DNA from 3 places in the Pseudoduganella plicata genome. Region 2 is predicted to be linked to each of the others. Evidence: predicted binding sites of a transcription regulator. Region 2 holds the regulator's gene; each other region holds the start of a gene.
The links. The regulator sigma-54, encoded in region 2, starts transcription at its own class of promoters, with help from an activator protein. The targets are predictions, from matches to a motif close to TGGCANGNAANCTGCTTT.

Region 1 (5,271 bases), 130 kb from region 2:
GCCGTCTTCCGTGCGTACGGTGCAAGTGAAGTCGACGTTGGTGCGCTGCTGGTGGCCGAATACGCCGCGCGAATTGGCGATCGTCTCGAATCCGCTTTCGTCGGTGAAGAAGCCGGCTGCGACGAGTTTGTTCTTGCGGCAGGCCTCGATGCTGTAGGCCGCCACCTGGGCGCGAAATTCCGGGTCGATTGCGTCGGTCTTCGCGCTGAACGTCGATGAGCTCTTGAATGCGACGGCGGCAGGCGTCGGCATGAATTCAGGATTTTCCGGTGCCAGGCGCGCCAGGTCCTCGGCCCGGCGCACGGCCTTTTCCAGCGACTTGTCGTCAAACTCGTTGACGCTGGCGGTGCCCTGCTTCTTGCCGAAGGCGACGGAGATCGCGATTTCCGTGTTCTCGACAAGGCCCGCCGTGGAGACGGCGTTGCGGGCATAGCGGATATTGCCGGTGCGCCCGCCCTTGATCGTGACGGTGCATTCGTCGGCCTTGGAGAGGGAAAGCACCTTGTCGGTGATGCGTTTGGTATCGTCCTGGTTCAACATCTTCATCTGGTAGTCCCTCTTATCAGCCGATCTTGCGGGCGGTGTTGATCACGTTGATGCCGTTGAAGCGTGCCGTCGAGGCGCCATGCGAGACGATGCTAGACTGGCTCGGCTGGCCTTTGCCGTCGAAGAACGAGCCGCCCATGCGCCAGTCGCGCTCATCGCACAGTGCCGTGCACGCGTTCCAGAACTCCTGCGTGTTGGCCTGGTAGGCCACGTCTTCCAGCGGCTGCGTGATCTTGCCATCCTTGATTTCGTAGAACAGCTGGCCGCCGAACTGGAAGTTATAGCGCTGCTGGTCGATCGAGAACGAACCGTCGCCGACGATATAGATGCCCTTCTTGACGTCCTTGATCATCTGGTCGGGCGTCAGCTGCTTCTTGCCCGCCTGGAGCGAGACATTCGGCATGCGCTGGAACTGCACGCTGCTCCAGCTGTCCGCGTACGAGCAGCCGTGCGATTCCTTCTCGCCGATGATGTGGGCCTGGTCGCGCGTGGCCTGGTAGTTCACCAGCACGCCGTCCTTGATGATGTCCCAGCGCTTGCACTTGACGCCTTCGTCGTCGTAGCCGACCGCGCCCAGCGAGCCAGGCGTCGTCTTGTCGGCCACGATGTTGACGATGTCGGCACCGTACTTGAATTTCTTCGACTGCCATTTGTCCAGCGTGGCGAAGCTGGTGCCGGCGAAGTTGGCCTCGTAGCCCAGCACGCGGTCCAGCTCCGTCGGGTGGCCGACGGATTCGTGAATCGTCAGCCATAGGTGTTCGGGCGACAGCACCAGGTCGTACTTGCCCGGCTGGACGGATTTGGCCGTCAGCTTCTGCTTGGCCTGTTTGCCGGCGGCGCGCGCATCCTCGATCAGGTCATACGAATTGCGGTACAGCGTGGTGACGCCGCCGGCGGCCTGGAATTTGTCTTCCTTGCGGCCGTCCAGGTATTCGTAGCCCATGCCGACCGGCGTGGACAGGCCCGAACGCGAACGGAACTTGCCGCTCGTCTTGTCCACGGCCGTGGCGAAGAACGGCACCCACAGGCGGTGCAGGTCCTGGTCGATGTAAGAACCGTCGGTCGAGGCAAAGTACTTCTGCTGGTTCACCTGGAACAGCAGCGATTGCATGAACGAAGCGCCTGCCTCCATGCCGGCCTTGTTCCCGGCGATCAGCAGCTCGGCTTTCTCCTTGATCGGCACCGTGCGCCAGTCCTTCTTGAACGGCGTGGCCCATGCGACCTCGCCGACGCCCGGTGTTGGTGCAAGCTGCACCGGTTCGGTCTGCAGTTTGGCATTGGCGCGGGCAATGGCGACGGCCTGGCGCGCAGCGCCAGCCACGCCGTCGGGCGTCATGTCGTTGGTCGCGGCGAAACCGTAGGCGCCGCCCGCGATGACGCGCACGCCGACACCGGCCGATTCCGTGTTCGTGACATTCTCGATATTCAGGTCGCGCGTCGTGATGAACTGGTTCAGGTAGCGGCCCACGCGCACGTCGCAATAGCTGGCGCCCGCCTGCGTGGCCGCCGTCAGCGCCGTATCGGCCAGCATTTTCTTGAACTTCGTTTCCACGGGCCGAACCAGCTCTTCGGCCGCGATGGCCCTGCCGAAGGGTGGCAACAGCATGGTGCCCAGCGCTGCGCCGCCGAGATTGAGAAATGCACGTCGTTCCATAAAGTCTCCAAGTGAATAACACGAGCCGCTGATGAACCGCTGACGAGCCCAAAACATTACCAGCAAACCAATGTGTCGCATACGCAAATATCATGCCATTTTGAAAGTGTTGTACGCGTGCCTACAGGGTCTGTCCGGACAGTGTCCACGGGCGTCCGCGGGCGTCCGATGCGGACACTTGACCGTGCCGTCGTCTTGACTGATGATCAACGCGCTGGCGCGCCCACGAAGCGCCCGCCCCGCCCATCACTTACAGGAGACCCGCATGAAACGATTCTTCGCCGCAGCCCTGCTTGCAGCGGCCAGCAGCGCCCCGGCCCTGGCCGACGATTCCGCCCTCAAGGCCGCGATCGGCGCCAGCTCGCGCACGCCGGACAATGTGAAGCGCGACGCCTATCGCCACCCATACGAGACGCTGACCTTCTTCGGCATCAAGCCGAACATGACGGTGGTGGAACTGGCGCCTGGCGGCGGCTGGTACACGGAGATTCTGGCACCTTACCTGCGCGACCAGGGCAAGCTGATCGCGGCCGGCGCCACGCCGACATCGAAGTCGCCGAACACGGCCAAGGCGGGCGAGCGCTTCAAGGCACGCCTGGATGCGAACCCGACGGTATACGGCAAGGTGCAGCTGGGCGCGTTCGAGCCGGGCAACGGCGTGTTCAATTACGCGCCGGCCGGCAGCGCGGACATGGTGCTCACGTTCCGCAACCTGCACAACTGGACGGAAGGCGGCGACGACAAGCTCAAGGCGCTGCTGGCCAGCGTGCACGCGGCATTGAAGCCGGGCGGCGTGTTCGGCGTGGTGGAGCACCGCCTGCCCGCATCGAAGCCGCAGGAAGCGAAAGCGTCATCGGGCTATATGCACGAGGCGTACGTGATCAAGCTGGTGGAAGGCGCCGGCTTCAAGCTGGCGGCGAAATCGGAGATCAATGCCAATCCGAAGGACACGGCCGATCACAAGGGCGGTGTGTGGGCCTTGCCGCCGACGTATGCCAACAAGGATGAGGACCGGGCCAGGTATGCCGCGATCGGCGAGAGCGACCGCATGACGCTGAAGTTCGTGAAGCAGTAAGGCATTCAAGAGCGCCAGACATCCGTACAAATGGAAAGAGCCGCGGGAACAACGTTCCGGCGGCTCTTTTTTCGTGGATGCCCGCTGTCAGCGACGCTGAATCCGGCTCATGAAGCTGCAAAAAGCGACGAAGCCCGCGACCATGGAGCCGCACACCAGGACAATCGATACAAACAGCTCATTCATGCGGAAACAACTTTCATATTATGACAAGAGCGAGATTATGCTGCATTTGCACATGAAAGAGGTTCACTGAAACGCACTGTTACATGTGTTTTTGCCGAATTTGGTACAAAACTGAAAGGTTTGACAGGTGCGCTTCCAGCTTCGTCGAACGACAGGTGCCGGTCCCACCGACTTTTGTGGACCGGCGATCATCGGTGTTACGGCGCCGCCTTGGCCTTCACTGGCGTGAACGACAGATCGTGGAAGTCATAGCTGAAATCCGTCTCGCTGGAGATCGCCGTCATCTTCATGCGTTCGATCGAGCCGTCCGGGTTGAGCGCGAACGTCACGTAGGCATCGGCGTTGAAGTTGCGCTCCTTCCAGCGCACGATGAACGTGTCGTGCTGGAAGTGCTCCATCTCGCCCGTCAGGTCCGGCGTGCGGGTGAACGTGAAGATCTGTTTTTTACCTTCGTGCCGGATGACGGCATTGCCGTACCACGGATCGCTGTATTCGCCGTCATAGCTGGCACGCGGCAGCGAAGGCTTCGACGCGGCGGCGCGCGCGGCAACAAGCTTGCCCTGGCGCGCCAGTTCGTCGCGGTGGCTCTGCTGCTCCTGCGCGGCGATGATGCCGATCCAGTCGGTCGGCTCCACGCCCAGGTAATGGTCGAGGATGCGCCACTGCAGCGCCGCCATCGAGCCGCTGTTCTCCGCGTTGGTAAAGATCGCCACACCCAGCTTCTGGTCCGGCAGCATCGCCACGCGCGAATAGAACCCTTGCAAGGCACCACCGTGCATCACCATCTTGTACCCGCGGTAGTCACGCACGTAGAAGCCCAGGCCATATGAATTGAAGTTGGCGCGCGTGGCGGCCAGCGCCGGTTTTGGCTCGCTGATCTTCACGGGCGTTTGCGGCGTCCACATCTCGCGCGCCTGCGCGGCACTGAACAGGCGTTTGTCGTCTTCAAACTTGCCGCCGGCCAGCAGCGCGTTCATCCATTTGGCGAAGTCCGCCGCGCTCGTGTTGATGCCGACGGCGCCAACCGCATTCTCGACCGGCATCGGCTTGACGACGGCGATGCGGTCATTGATGCGGCTGTGCGGCGCCGCGTAATCGCTTGAGCCCAGCATCGCCGCCACGCTGGTCGTGGTGCCGTCCATGCCCAGCGGCGCCAGGATCCTCGCGCGGATCGCGTCGCCCCACGGCTTGCCCGTCTTCTGCGCCACGATGCGGCCTGCCACGATGTACAGCAGGTTGTCGTACGCATAGCTGGCGCGAAAGCTCGTCGCCGGCTTCACGTAACGCAGGCGGTGGATGATTTCGTCCGTGCTGAATGTCGTGGTCGGCCACCACAGCAGGTCGCCGGCGCCCAGTCCCAGCCCGCTGCGGTGGACCAGCAGGTCACGCACCGTCATCTCGCGTGTCACGTACGGGTCGTACATCTGGAAGTCCGGCAGGTGCTGCGTCACCGGATCGTCCCATTTCAGCTTGCCCTCGTCGACCAGCTGCGCCAGCGCCGCCGCCGTGAACGCCTTCGAATTGGACGCAATCTCGAACAGCGTATTGCCCGTCACGGGCGCCGGGTCGCCCAGCCTGCGCACGCCGAAGCCTTGCGCGGCCACGACCTTGCCGTCCTTGACGATGGCAATGGCGATGCCCGGCACGTCGAAGGTTTTCAGTACCGTGTTGACGTCGCGTGCGAGGTCGAACGGCGCCGCCGTGGTAATGCTGGCCGTGATGGTGTCGGCCGCGGCCAGCACGGGAACGTGCGACACGCCGGCGCCGAGCGCCGCCAGCAGCAGCGACGCCACGAAAGGTTTTTTCAGGA
Region 2 (5,271 bases):
CACCGCGAGCAGGCCTGATAACGAGAACATGGCACTGGCCAGGTTTTTTTTAGTCCTCACTCGCCGCGCGGCGGCAGCGAACGCGCGGTAACGGCACGCCGCGGATTGCGCCGTCCGGCGCCCGTGCTGGCCGGGCGCAGGTACGGCGCCAGATTTTGCGCGATGCCGGCAAGTTCGGCCTCGGAAAGGGGCAGCTGGCGAAACGCAGCCCAGCCTTCCCGCGGCCGCAGGTTTCGGCCCGATGCCGCGTCCGAGCCATACAGGATGCGGTCGATGCCGATCTGGCGGATGCGTTGCACCAGGTTGGCCGCGTCATGCGGCTTCATGCCGGGCCGCGCCAGCGACGCCACATCGAAATACAGCCGGCGCGTGCGGCGGTCGTGTCGGGCCACCGCTTCGGCCAGCACCGACAATGCGTCGTCCGCCGGCGGGTCGTCGTAGCCCGGACCGCTGCCGGCCATGTGCGCCACCTGCACGACCACGTCCGGCGCGGCGGGCAGCAGCTCGTCCAGGAACACACGCGCCTGCACCGCGCCAAAGGGCCGGTGCTTCGACAATGAGGCTCGCAGGTGGACGACAATGGCCATGCCGTTCCGGTTCGCCGCCGCAAAGACTTCCTTCAGCCGCTGCGCATGCTCGGGCAGTTCGAGTTGCACGTCGGAGTTACCGAAGTGCAGTTTCAGGCCATGCCGCAGATGCGGTGCGGCCGCGCAGCGCGCGATTTCCTCCAGCGCGTAATCCTTCAGCGGGTTGACGCTGCCGAACGCGCGCAGGCGGTCCGGGAACTGTGCGGCCTGCGCGCCATTCCAGTCGTTTTCGGCGCGCACCTTGGTGTATTCGTCATCGATCTTGCGCACCGGGCTGCCGTACACATAGCCTGCCGACAGCAGCACGGCGCGACGGATGCCGGCGCTGTCGAGCAGCGGCACCAGGTCGTTCGCACCGATCACGGGCGGGCCGCCGCCGGAGCCGGTGTCGAGCAGCCGCGCCATCGCGGGGCTGAACAGGTGCTGATGGTGGTCGGCCGCCGGGGCGGGCGTCTCGCTCGCCCATGCCGGCAGCGGCACGGCGGCAGCACAGAGGCATTTCAGCAAATCGCGGCGCTGCATGATCACCTCGTCAGTTAAAGATGGCGCAGCGGATGCGCATGGTCCGGCCAGGCCGGTTCGAACAATTGCGCGACCATGGCATCCGTCACGTCGGCCAGCGCGGGCGGGTTCCAGCGCGGCGCGTTGTCCTTGTCGATGACGAGCGCGCGCACGCCCTCCAGCACTTCGCCGTGCTCGAACGTGCGCCGCACCACGGTGCGCTCCATGCGCAGGCAGTCCGCCACGCCGAGGCGCGCGCCCCGTTTGAGCAGTTCCAGCGTCACGCACATCATCAGCGGCGAGCGCTGTTCCATCGCCCCCAATGCCTGTCGTGCGAACGGGTCGTCATCGTCTCGCAGCGATGCCATGATGTCCGGCACCGAAGCGTGGCCGAAATGGCGCTCGATCAGGGCACGGTGCGCCAGCAATGGACTGTCGCCAGCGCCGGCGCGCAACGGCCGGGCAAAGGTTGCCACCGCTTCGCGCAGGCCGCCGCCGGACGTGGAGCCGATCAGGTCGGACAGCGCGGCCAGCTCGGTGTCGGGCACGTAGTGGTCGGCCAGGCCGACATACAGCGCGTCGGCCGCGCCGATCGTCAGGCCCGTCAGACCGAGATAGACACCCAGGCTGCCGGGCGCGCGCGACAGGAAATGGCTGCCGCCCACATCGGGGAACAGACCGATGTTCACCTCGGGCATCGCCATCTTCGTCCGGTTCGTTACGATGCGCACCGCGCAGCGGGGGCCGCCCTGGGCGATGCCCATGCCGCCGCCCATGACGACGCCGTCCATCAGCGCGATATAGGGTTTCGGGTAGCAGTGGATCAGGTGATTGAGCGCGTATTCTTCCGTGAAAAAATCCTCCAGCAGTGCGCTGCCGCCTTGGGGCGTGGCGCGGCCGGCGTCATGGAAGAAGCGGATATCGCCCCCGGCGCACAGGGCCTTCTCGCTGGTGCTGCGGACAACGACGGCGGCGACGTCATGGTCGTCGCGCCATGCCAGCAAGGCCGCCGTCATCGCCCGCACCATGTCCAGCGACAGCGAATTCAACGCCCGGGGCGATCGAGCGTGATGAAACCGGTACCGTTACCGACGCGGATGTGGACGTGTTCGCTCATGGCAGCAGGAATAGTCAGAGATGCCCCATTCTAGCGCGGCAGACGACAAATATTGCGTTGAAAGCGGGAAGCGGAACGGTGGGGGATTGCGCCCTGATGGATGGCGAGAAAAAACAACGGCTCAGCTTGTGTCGATGTCAGGGCGTGACCCTAGGGGGTCGACACGAACGCGGCAGTGGATGGCGGAGTTGTTGCGCGACCCTGAATGCAGAAGGGCGCTTTCGCGCCCTTTTTCTCTGGAATTACACAGCTGCGTTACGCAGCGGGGATATCGCTTTCGGCCAGGTGCTTGATGGAATCATGATTGTGATTCTGCACTTTGTCCTTGTATTTCATGACCGAGCGGTCCAGCTTATCGATCAGCGTATCGATGGCCGCGTACAGGTCCTGTGCCACGCTTTCCACAAATATGGTCTTGCCCGACATGCGCAGGTTGATCTCTGCTTTCTGGCGCTTCTCTTTCTCGGTGAGGTTATCTACAGTCAGGATGACAGAAACGTCGATCACTTGATCGAAATGTCGTTTCACGCGCTCCAGCTTGTTCTGCACGTATTCGCGGATGGCTGGGGTTACGTCGATATGATGTCCACTGATGGTGAGATTCATACACACTCCTAAAGATGATGTCGCTCTAAGGTTCGTGCGTTGCCCGCCGTGGTAAAAAGCCGGCGGCGCAGAGGAACCCATGCACTACAAGGACTTGCGGAGGCTGACGGGAGGGATTTTCAAGGCTTCGCGATACTTGGCAACAGTGCGTCGCGCAATCACCATGCCCTGTTCTCCCAGCATGTCCGCAATCTTACTGTCGGATAAAGGGTTCTTCGGGTCTTCGGCTCCTGTGAATTGCACGATCAGCGCACGGATCGCAGTCGAGGAAGCTTCCCCACCCGCTTCGGTTGCGACGTGGCTGCCAAAAAAATACTTCAACTCAAACATGCCATGGGGAGTGAGCATATATTTCTGAGTTGTCACCCGAGAGATCGTACTCTCGTGTAGCCCCAGTGTATCAGCTATTTCACGCAACACAAGGGGTCGCATGGCCACCGCGCCATGCGAGAAAAAGTTCTTCTGCCGCTCGACGATGGCCTGTGCGACGCGCAGGATCGTGTCGAAGCGCTGGCGCATATTCTTGATCAGCCACTTCGCTTCCTGCAGCTGCGCGCCCATCTGGCTTTCGCCCTTGCCCTGTTTGAGCAGGCTGGCATACAGCGCGTTCACGCGCAGGCGCGGCATCACGTCGTTGTTCAGCGTGACCACCCAGCCGTTGCGGCCCTTCTTCACAATCACATCCGGTACGACATAGTCTGACACGTCGGACGCATACGCGGCGCCCGGATGGGGGTTGCACTGGCGAATGACGGCCTGTGCTTCGCGCAGGTCTTCGTCGTCGCAATCGAGCGCCTTCTTGAGCTTGTTGAAGTCGCGCTGGGCAAACCAGGCCAGGTGTTTCTCGACAATGCACAGCGCCATCCGGCGCGTCACCAGCGGCACGCCCGGCATCTTGCGGATCTGCAGCGCCAGGCATTCGGACGCGCTGCGGGCGCCGACGCCCACCGGATCGAAGCTCTGCAGCAGCGCCAGCGCCGTGCGCAGCTCTTCCATTTCCACTTCCAGCTCTTCGGGCAGGCGGCCGTGGATCTCGTCCAGGCTCTCTTCCAGGTAGCCGTTTTCGTCCAGCGCGTCGATGATCAGCTCGACAAGCGCCCGGTCGCGCGGCTGTTGCACCGTCACCCGCATCTGCTCCATCAGGTGTTCGCGCAGCGAACAATGGCTCGCTTCCAGTTGCGGCCGCGCGTCGTCGTCGTCCGGCGCCTTGCCGCGGCCCGCGTCGGTCCAGTCGGTATCGCCTTCCGGGCCGCGGTCCGCGTCGGCGCCGTCATACGGTTCTGCCTCTGCGGGGGCCGCCGCGTCGGTTTGCTGGGGCGGGCCTTCGGCCGGTGCCTCGGGCGCGCTCTGCTGGCCGATGGCGCCATCGGCCAGCAGCCGCAGCGAACGGTCGAGCGGATCGTCGAGCCGTTCCAGCAGCGGGTTATCCGTCAGCAGCTGTTCCAGTTCCTGGTGCAGTTCCAGCGTGGACAACTGCAGCAGCCGGATGGACTGCTGCAGCTGTGGTGTCAGCGCCAGGTGCTGCGACGTTCGCAGTTGCAGAGACTGTTTCATGTGCGGTCACATACGGAAGTGTTCACCAAGATACACGCGCCGCACGGATTCGTCGGCAATGATATCGTCCGGCCGGCCCGACGCCAGGACGCTGCCCTGATTGATGATGTACGCCCGGTCGCAGATGCCCAGCGTCTCCCGTACATTGTGGTCCGTGATGAGCACGCCGATACTGCGCTCCTTCAGGAAACGCACGATCCGCTGGATCTCGATCACGGCGATCGGATCGACGCCGGCAAACGGTTCGTCCAGCAACACGAAGCGCGGATTGGTTGCCAGGGCGCGCGCGATCTCGACGCGACGGCGCTCGCCGCCCGACAGCGACAGCGCCGTGTTCTCGCGCAGCTTCTCGATCTGCAGGTCGGCCAGCAGGTTGTTCAGGCGCTCGTCGATCTGCGCCTTTGTCAGGGCCTTGCCGTCGACCTTCTGGATTTCCAGGACGGCGCGGATATTTTCCTCCACCGTCAGCTTGCGGAACACCGACGCTTCCTGCGGCAGGTAGGACAGCCCCAGGTTGGCGCGCTTGTGGATCGGCAGGCTGGAGATGTCGGTGCCGCTGATGTCGATGGTGCCCGCGTCGGACGCGACCAGGCCGACGATCATGTAGAACGACGTCGTCTTGCCCGCGCCGTTCGGCCCCAGCAGGCCCACCACTTCGCCGCAGGCTACCTGCAGCGACACGTCGTGCACCACCTGGCGCTTGCCGTAGCTCTTTTGCAGGCCGCGCACGATCAGCGTGCTGCCGCAGTTTTCCGGGGTCACGTCCGCCATTATTTCCCCGCGGCCGGTGTCGAGGCCGGAGCCGGCTCCGTGCGTTTCGGCTGGATCACCATCGTGCCACGGCCCGCGCCGGGCTTGTTGGTGCCGGCGTCCGTATTGCGCACGCTGAAGTATTCCTTGCGGCTG
Region 3 (5,271 bases), 1.7 Mb from region 2:
CCTGCCTGCAGCTGGTATTCGCCGGGAATCATGGTGGCCTCACACGATGGGGTTGTGGACGGTCACGAGCTTGCTGCCGTCCGGGAAGGTGGCTTCGACCTGGATGTCCGGGATCATTTCCGGGACGCCTTCCATGACCTGGTCGCGCGTCAGGATCTTTGTCCCGTCGGACATCAGCTGCGCCACGCTCTTGCCGTCGCGGGCGCCTTCCAGCAGCGCCGCGCTGATCAGCGCCACGCTTTCCGGGTGGTTCAGTTTCAGGCCGCGTGCCAGGCGGCGCTCGGCCAGCAGGCCGGCCGTGAAGATCAGCATCTTGTCTTTTTCGCGGGGTGTCAGGTCCATGAGGTTTCCTTTCAGGTGCGCCAGCTGCGCGGGTCGGCGGGCTCGCGGGCCAGCACGGCCGGCCGCAGCAGCCGCCACGCGGCCAGCATGATGTCGCGCGCGGCCTCGCTGTCGTCGCCCAGCCAGCGCACGGCAAGCAAATATTTCATCTGGGTCGCACCGAAGTGCGGAACGTCGGCCAGGGCGCGGACTGCCTGCAATACGTCCGGCGGGACTTGTGGCCCACAGGCCAGCAGCGTGGCGCAGACGCTGGCACCGGCCATGCCGACGGGGCTTTCTTGCAGCCCGGGCGTCAGCGCGCCCTGCTCCCACCACAGCAGCCGGCCGCCGCGGCGGATCGACATGCGCTGGCCGATGCGGCCGGTGTTGAACGTCTCGCCGGCGGCGCGCCGGCCCAGGCACAGGATTTCGCAGCCCAGGTAGGCGGCATCGGGCGCCAGCGTGACGTGATGATCCAGCTCGACGTGGGCATCGTTGAAGAGAATGGTTTCCTGCGGCAGCCATTCGAGCGAGCCGCCAGCGGCGACGTCCAGCGTCACCTGCTGGTGCGCCACCTTGCCATTGGCGCGGTACCACTTGGCCGCACCGGGCGTGGTCAGGAATGCGTGGGCGGTCTCGCCGACATGGACGTCAATGGCGAGACGGTCGCCGCCCACCACACCGCCGGGCGGATGCACGACGATCGCATGGCAGATTGCCGGATCTTCCGGATACAGCGCCTTCTGCACGCGCAGCGGGCCGCTGTGCTCGCGCTGCGCCAGCCGGGTCACGCCACCGTCGCGCCGGAAGCCCAGCCGCAGGCGGGCCTGCCAGGCGGCGGTGGTAACGGAATCGGGGTGGCAATCGGGCATGGGCTTGGCACTGGTGGCAGACCTCCCATCAGATGCAAGGAGCGTGCCAAGCTACGAGGGACCCGGGACCGACGGCTGCCCGGTCCGCCGCACCAGAATGGTGCGCGAATATGCCCGGTGCCCGGAAAGAGGACGCGCTTGCCTGTCAAGGCAGCGCGCCCAGCGCCACCGTCAACCGGTCAGGGTGACCGGCTCGCTTTCGTCCATCGTGTAGCGCAGGTTGCGCAGGCCATTAATGCGCAGCAGCTCGCGCACGGTCAGGCCGCTCGGGTCCGCACTCTGGCGGTTGGCACGATGTTCGTGGCGCAGCACCTCGCCGACGATTTCCACGTCGCGCAGGCGGTAAGGCGGGTTGACGACCAGCGGCTGGTCGAGATCGTTGTACCAGATCTGATAAAGAGGCATCGGTGAAACTCCGGGTTGTCAGGGCGCTATGATACCCGACAGCGCCCTGGCATACACACACGCTATTCGTCAGTCAGCGTTGCCAGCAGCAGGAACTCCTGGCCGCACGGCTGGCCGGCGCAGATGGCCGGCTTGTAATCCTGCAGCAGCAGCGCGTTGCCGACAAATCCCGTCAGAAATTCGTTGGGCGCATCCAGCACCCGCACGGAAACCGGTTTGCCGTCGGGGCCTACCGTGACTGCGGCGCGTAGCAGGCCGGCCTTGATCAGCGACCGGTCCAGCCGGGCCAGCAGGCGGAAGATCGGGTTCAGTCCGTAGGCCGGGAACGGCGGTTCGTCGTTCTCGCCCAAGCGTTCATAGGCACCCCGCACCACGTCGCGCTGAGCAGCGCTGAGGTCGGCGTAGCGCTTGTCGAATGGCACCGCAGAAAACGCGACGTTGCGCGCGACGTGGCTGCCGGTGCGCGGCGCATCCTTGAACTTGTAGATGGCTTCGGTCTTGGCCCCGGCAGCGGATGCGCTGCCGGCCGCCAGCAGCAGCGCCGCCAGCGCGGCGGTACGGAGAATGACGTTCATGCGGACCTCCTTCACAGTGGAAAGACTCACTGTAGAAGTCGTTTCCCGTCCGCATGTTGCAGTTACTCAACGGTCAATACGGCCCCTTCCCGCCTTCCGCAATAAATCGCTCGATGCGTGCCTTCAGCACCGGCAGCGGCACGGAGCCCAGCTCCAGCACCGTGTCGTGGAAGGCGCGGATGTCGAACTTTGCACCCAGCGCCGCTTCCGCCTGGCGGCGCGCGTCGATGATCGCCATCTCGCCGAGGTAGTACGACAGCGCCTGGCCCGGCCAGGAAATATAGCGGTCCACTTCCGTCTCCACTTCATGGCGGGACAGCGCGGTATTCTCCATCAGGTAGCGCTGCGCCTGCTCACGCGTCCAGCCCTTGGCATGGATGCCGGTGTCGACGACCAGGCGGGACGCGCGCCAGGCCTGGTAACTGAGCATGCCGAATACCTCGTACGGTGTCTCATAGATGCCCATCTCGGTGCCGAGGCGCTCTGAATACAGCGCCCAGCCTTCGCCGTAGGCGGAGATATAGGCATTGCGGAACGCCGGACGGCCCTTCTGCTCCAGCGCCACCGGCATCTGGAACGCATGGCCCGGCGCGGATTCGTGCAGGGTCAGCGCGGGCAGGCTGTACAGCGCGCGCGCCGGCAGGTTGTACGTGTTGACGAGGTAGACACCCGGGCCGCCGCGGCCGGACGTGTAGTACGGCGCCTGCTCCGGCGGCACGGGGATGATGGCAAAGCGGCTGCGCGGCAGGCGGCCGAAATACTGCTCCGCCTTGCCGTCGAATTTCTTGGCGATCCAGGCCGCGCGCATCAGCAGCTCTTCCGGCGTCTTGGCATAGAAGCGCGGATCGGTACGCAGGAAGTGCAGGAATGCCGGCAGGTCGCCGTCGAACTTCACGTCCTTCATCACCTGCGCCATCTCGGCGCGGATCTTCGCCATCTCCGCCAGGCCGATGTTATGGATCTCGTCGGCCGTCAGGTTCGTTGTCGTGAACTCGACGATCTTGGATTGATAGTAGGCCTTGCCGTCAGGCAGGCGTTGCGCCGCCAGGTTGTCCGTGGCGCCCGGCACGTACTGCTCGCGCATGAATTTGAGCAGCGCCGCATGGGCCGGGATGACGGCCGTGCGAATGGCGGCCAACGCCGCCTCGCGCAACGACGCCTGTTCGGCCGCCGGTATCGTCGCCGGCATGTCCTTGAACGGCTTGAAGAACGCCGTGTCCTCCGGCTTCGCGTCCGCCACGGCGACGAGCGAGCCGTCGCGGCCCTGCAACGTCACCTTCGGCGGCGTGAAGCCGCGCGCCAGGCCGGCACGCATGTTCGCCATTTCGTCGTTGAAGTAGCGCGGCACGTCGTTCAGCTGGGCCACGTAGGCGCGGTACTCCGCCGCCGTGCGGAACGTCTTGCGCGCTTCGTACGTCAGGTTCGACCAGAACGCCGAGTCGGCGTTGAGCGGCTTCTCATATTCGCGGAAGCGCTGGTTGTCCAGCAGCGCGGCAATCTGCGCGCGGTAGACGGCGTAGTTGATGCGCTCCGGCGCCGACAGCCGCTTCTCGTCGATGGCGTCGAGCCGGCGCAGCGTCTCTTCCCAGTAGCGCTGGCGTGCCAGTTGGGTCGGCGCGTCGATTTTCGGCAGCGTGGCGCGAATCCCGCTGGTGTCGTCCTCGGCATCCTCCAGGCGCTGCGACTGGCGCCACTTCCATTCCTGCGTGTAGATCGCGCGGAACTGGTCGTCCAGCGATTTCGTGGCGGCTCCCGCCTTGGCGACCGCGTTCGCGCCCGCGTTGGCACCTACATGCGCGCCCAGCAGCAGGCAGGCGGCCAGCATGGCCGCGTTCATCTCTTTCATCGGGGTTCCTTGTCAGGGTAGTTCTCGTTGTTGAGGAAATCGCTGGCAATTGCCGTGCTGAGGAAGATGCGGCCATTGAGCGTATCGGGCAGGCTGCTGGCCCGCAGCCGGTCCATCACGGGCCCTTTTACTTCGGCCAGGTGCAGGTGGATGCCGCGCGTGCGCAGGCTGGCATTGAGCTCCTGCAGCGCGAACAGCGCCGTCGTGTCGATCGAACTGACGGCCGACATGGCCAGCACCAGGTGGCGCGTGGACGGATGCGCGCGCAGCTCGTCCTCGATCCGCTCGTTGACGGCCTCGACGTTGCCGAAGAACAGATTGGCATCCACCCGCAGGATCAGCACCGCCGCGCACGTGGTGGCGGCGTAGCGGTCGACGTTGCGGAAGTGCTCCGTGCCGGGGATGCGCCCCAGCACGGCGATATGCGGGCGGCTGGCGCGCCAGATCAGGGTGCCCATCGACAGCACGACGCCGACGACGACACCGGCCTCCACGCCCAGCGCCAGCACGCCGACGCAGGTGACGAGCCACGCCAGCGCGTCGCCGCGGTCGTAGTGCCACGCGGTGCGCAGCGTATCGAGCTGCAGCATGCCGAGCACGGCGACGATGATCGTCGCCGCCAGGGTGGGCAGCGGCAGCAGCGCCAGCCAGCCGGTGGGCAGCACCAGCGCGGCGGCCAGCAGCGCGGCGGAAATCACGCTGGCCAGCGGCGTATTCGCGCCAGCGGCAAAATTGACGGCGGAGCGCGACAGGCTGCCCGTGACGGGAAAGCCCCCCGACGCCATGCTGGCGATATTGGCCGCGCCCAGCCCCACCAGCTCCTGGTTGCTGACCAGCTTTTCGCCCCGCTTCTGCGCCAATGTCTGCGCGGCGGACATGCTGATCAGGAAGACAATGAAGCCGATCAGCAGGCCCGGTTGCAACAGCGCCTGCCAGTGCTGGCTGGACGTGGCCAGGTTGAGCTCCGGCAGACCGGCGGGTACTGGTCCCGTCACGGCCACGCCGCGCGCCGGCAGATCCAGTGCGGACACCAGGCCAATGGACGCCAGCACGATGACCATCGGTGCCAGCTTGGCCGCCACGTCGGCCGCGCTTTTTGTCAGGCCGCAGCGCGCCAGCAGCGGCGCCAGGTAGGCCCGCGCCAGCACCAGCAGCACAAGCGAACCGAGTCCCAGCGCGGCGCTGGGCAGGTGCGCGTGCGGCGGCGCCGCGCCCAGCAGCGGCTTGACCTGGCCCCAGGCAATCACCAGCG

Region 1: the regulator sigma-54 is predicted to act here: its motif matches at 2,281-2,298, upstream of E1742_RS18280 (TldD/PmbA family protein).
Region 3: the regulator sigma-54 is predicted to act here: its motif matches at 1,225-1,242, upstream of E1742_RS00560 (urease accessory protein UreD).

Annotation. Positions count from the first base shown of each region.
Region 1 is NZ_CP038026.1:4,166,618-4,171,888, reverse strand. Features, by position in the region: gene E1742_RS18285 (TldD/PmbA family protein) at 1-546, opposite strand, end outside; gene E1742_RS18280 (TldD/PmbA family protein) at 563-2,200, opposite strand; gene E1742_RS18275 (class I SAM-dependent methyltransferase) at 2,466-3,275, shown strand; gene E1742_RS18270 (serine hydrolase) at 3,659-5,271, opposite strand, start outside.
Region 2 is NZ_CP038026.1:4,297,180-4,302,450, reverse strand. Features, by position in the region: gene rapZ (RNase adapter RapZ) at 1-18, shown strand, start outside; gene E1742_RS18945 (amidohydrolase family protein) at 57-1,109, opposite strand; partial or broken gene E1742_RS18940 (enoyl-CoA hydratase/isomerase family protein) at 1,124-2,205, opposite strand; gene hpf (ribosome hibernation-promoting factor, HPF/YfiA family) at 2,461-2,811, opposite strand; gene E1742_RS18930 (RNA polymerase factor sigma-54) at 2,896-4,365, opposite strand; gene lptB (LPS export ABC transporter ATP-binding protein) at 4,372-5,136, opposite strand; gene lptA (lipopolysaccharide transport periplasmic protein LptA) at 5,136-5,271, opposite strand, start outside.
Region 3 is NZ_CP038026.1:128,687-133,957, reverse strand. Features, by position in the region: gene E1742_RS00570 (urease subunit beta) at 1-32, opposite strand, end outside; gene E1742_RS00565 (urease subunit gamma) at 40-342, opposite strand; gene E1742_RS00560 (urease accessory protein UreD) at 354-1,193, opposite strand; gene E1742_RS00555 (hypothetical protein) at 1,365-1,598, opposite strand; gene E1742_RS00550 (hypothetical protein) at 1,661-2,173, opposite strand; gene E1742_RS00545 (DUF885 domain-containing protein) at 2,247-4,019, opposite strand; gene E1742_RS00540 (SulP family inorganic anion transporter) at 4,016-5,271, opposite strand, start outside.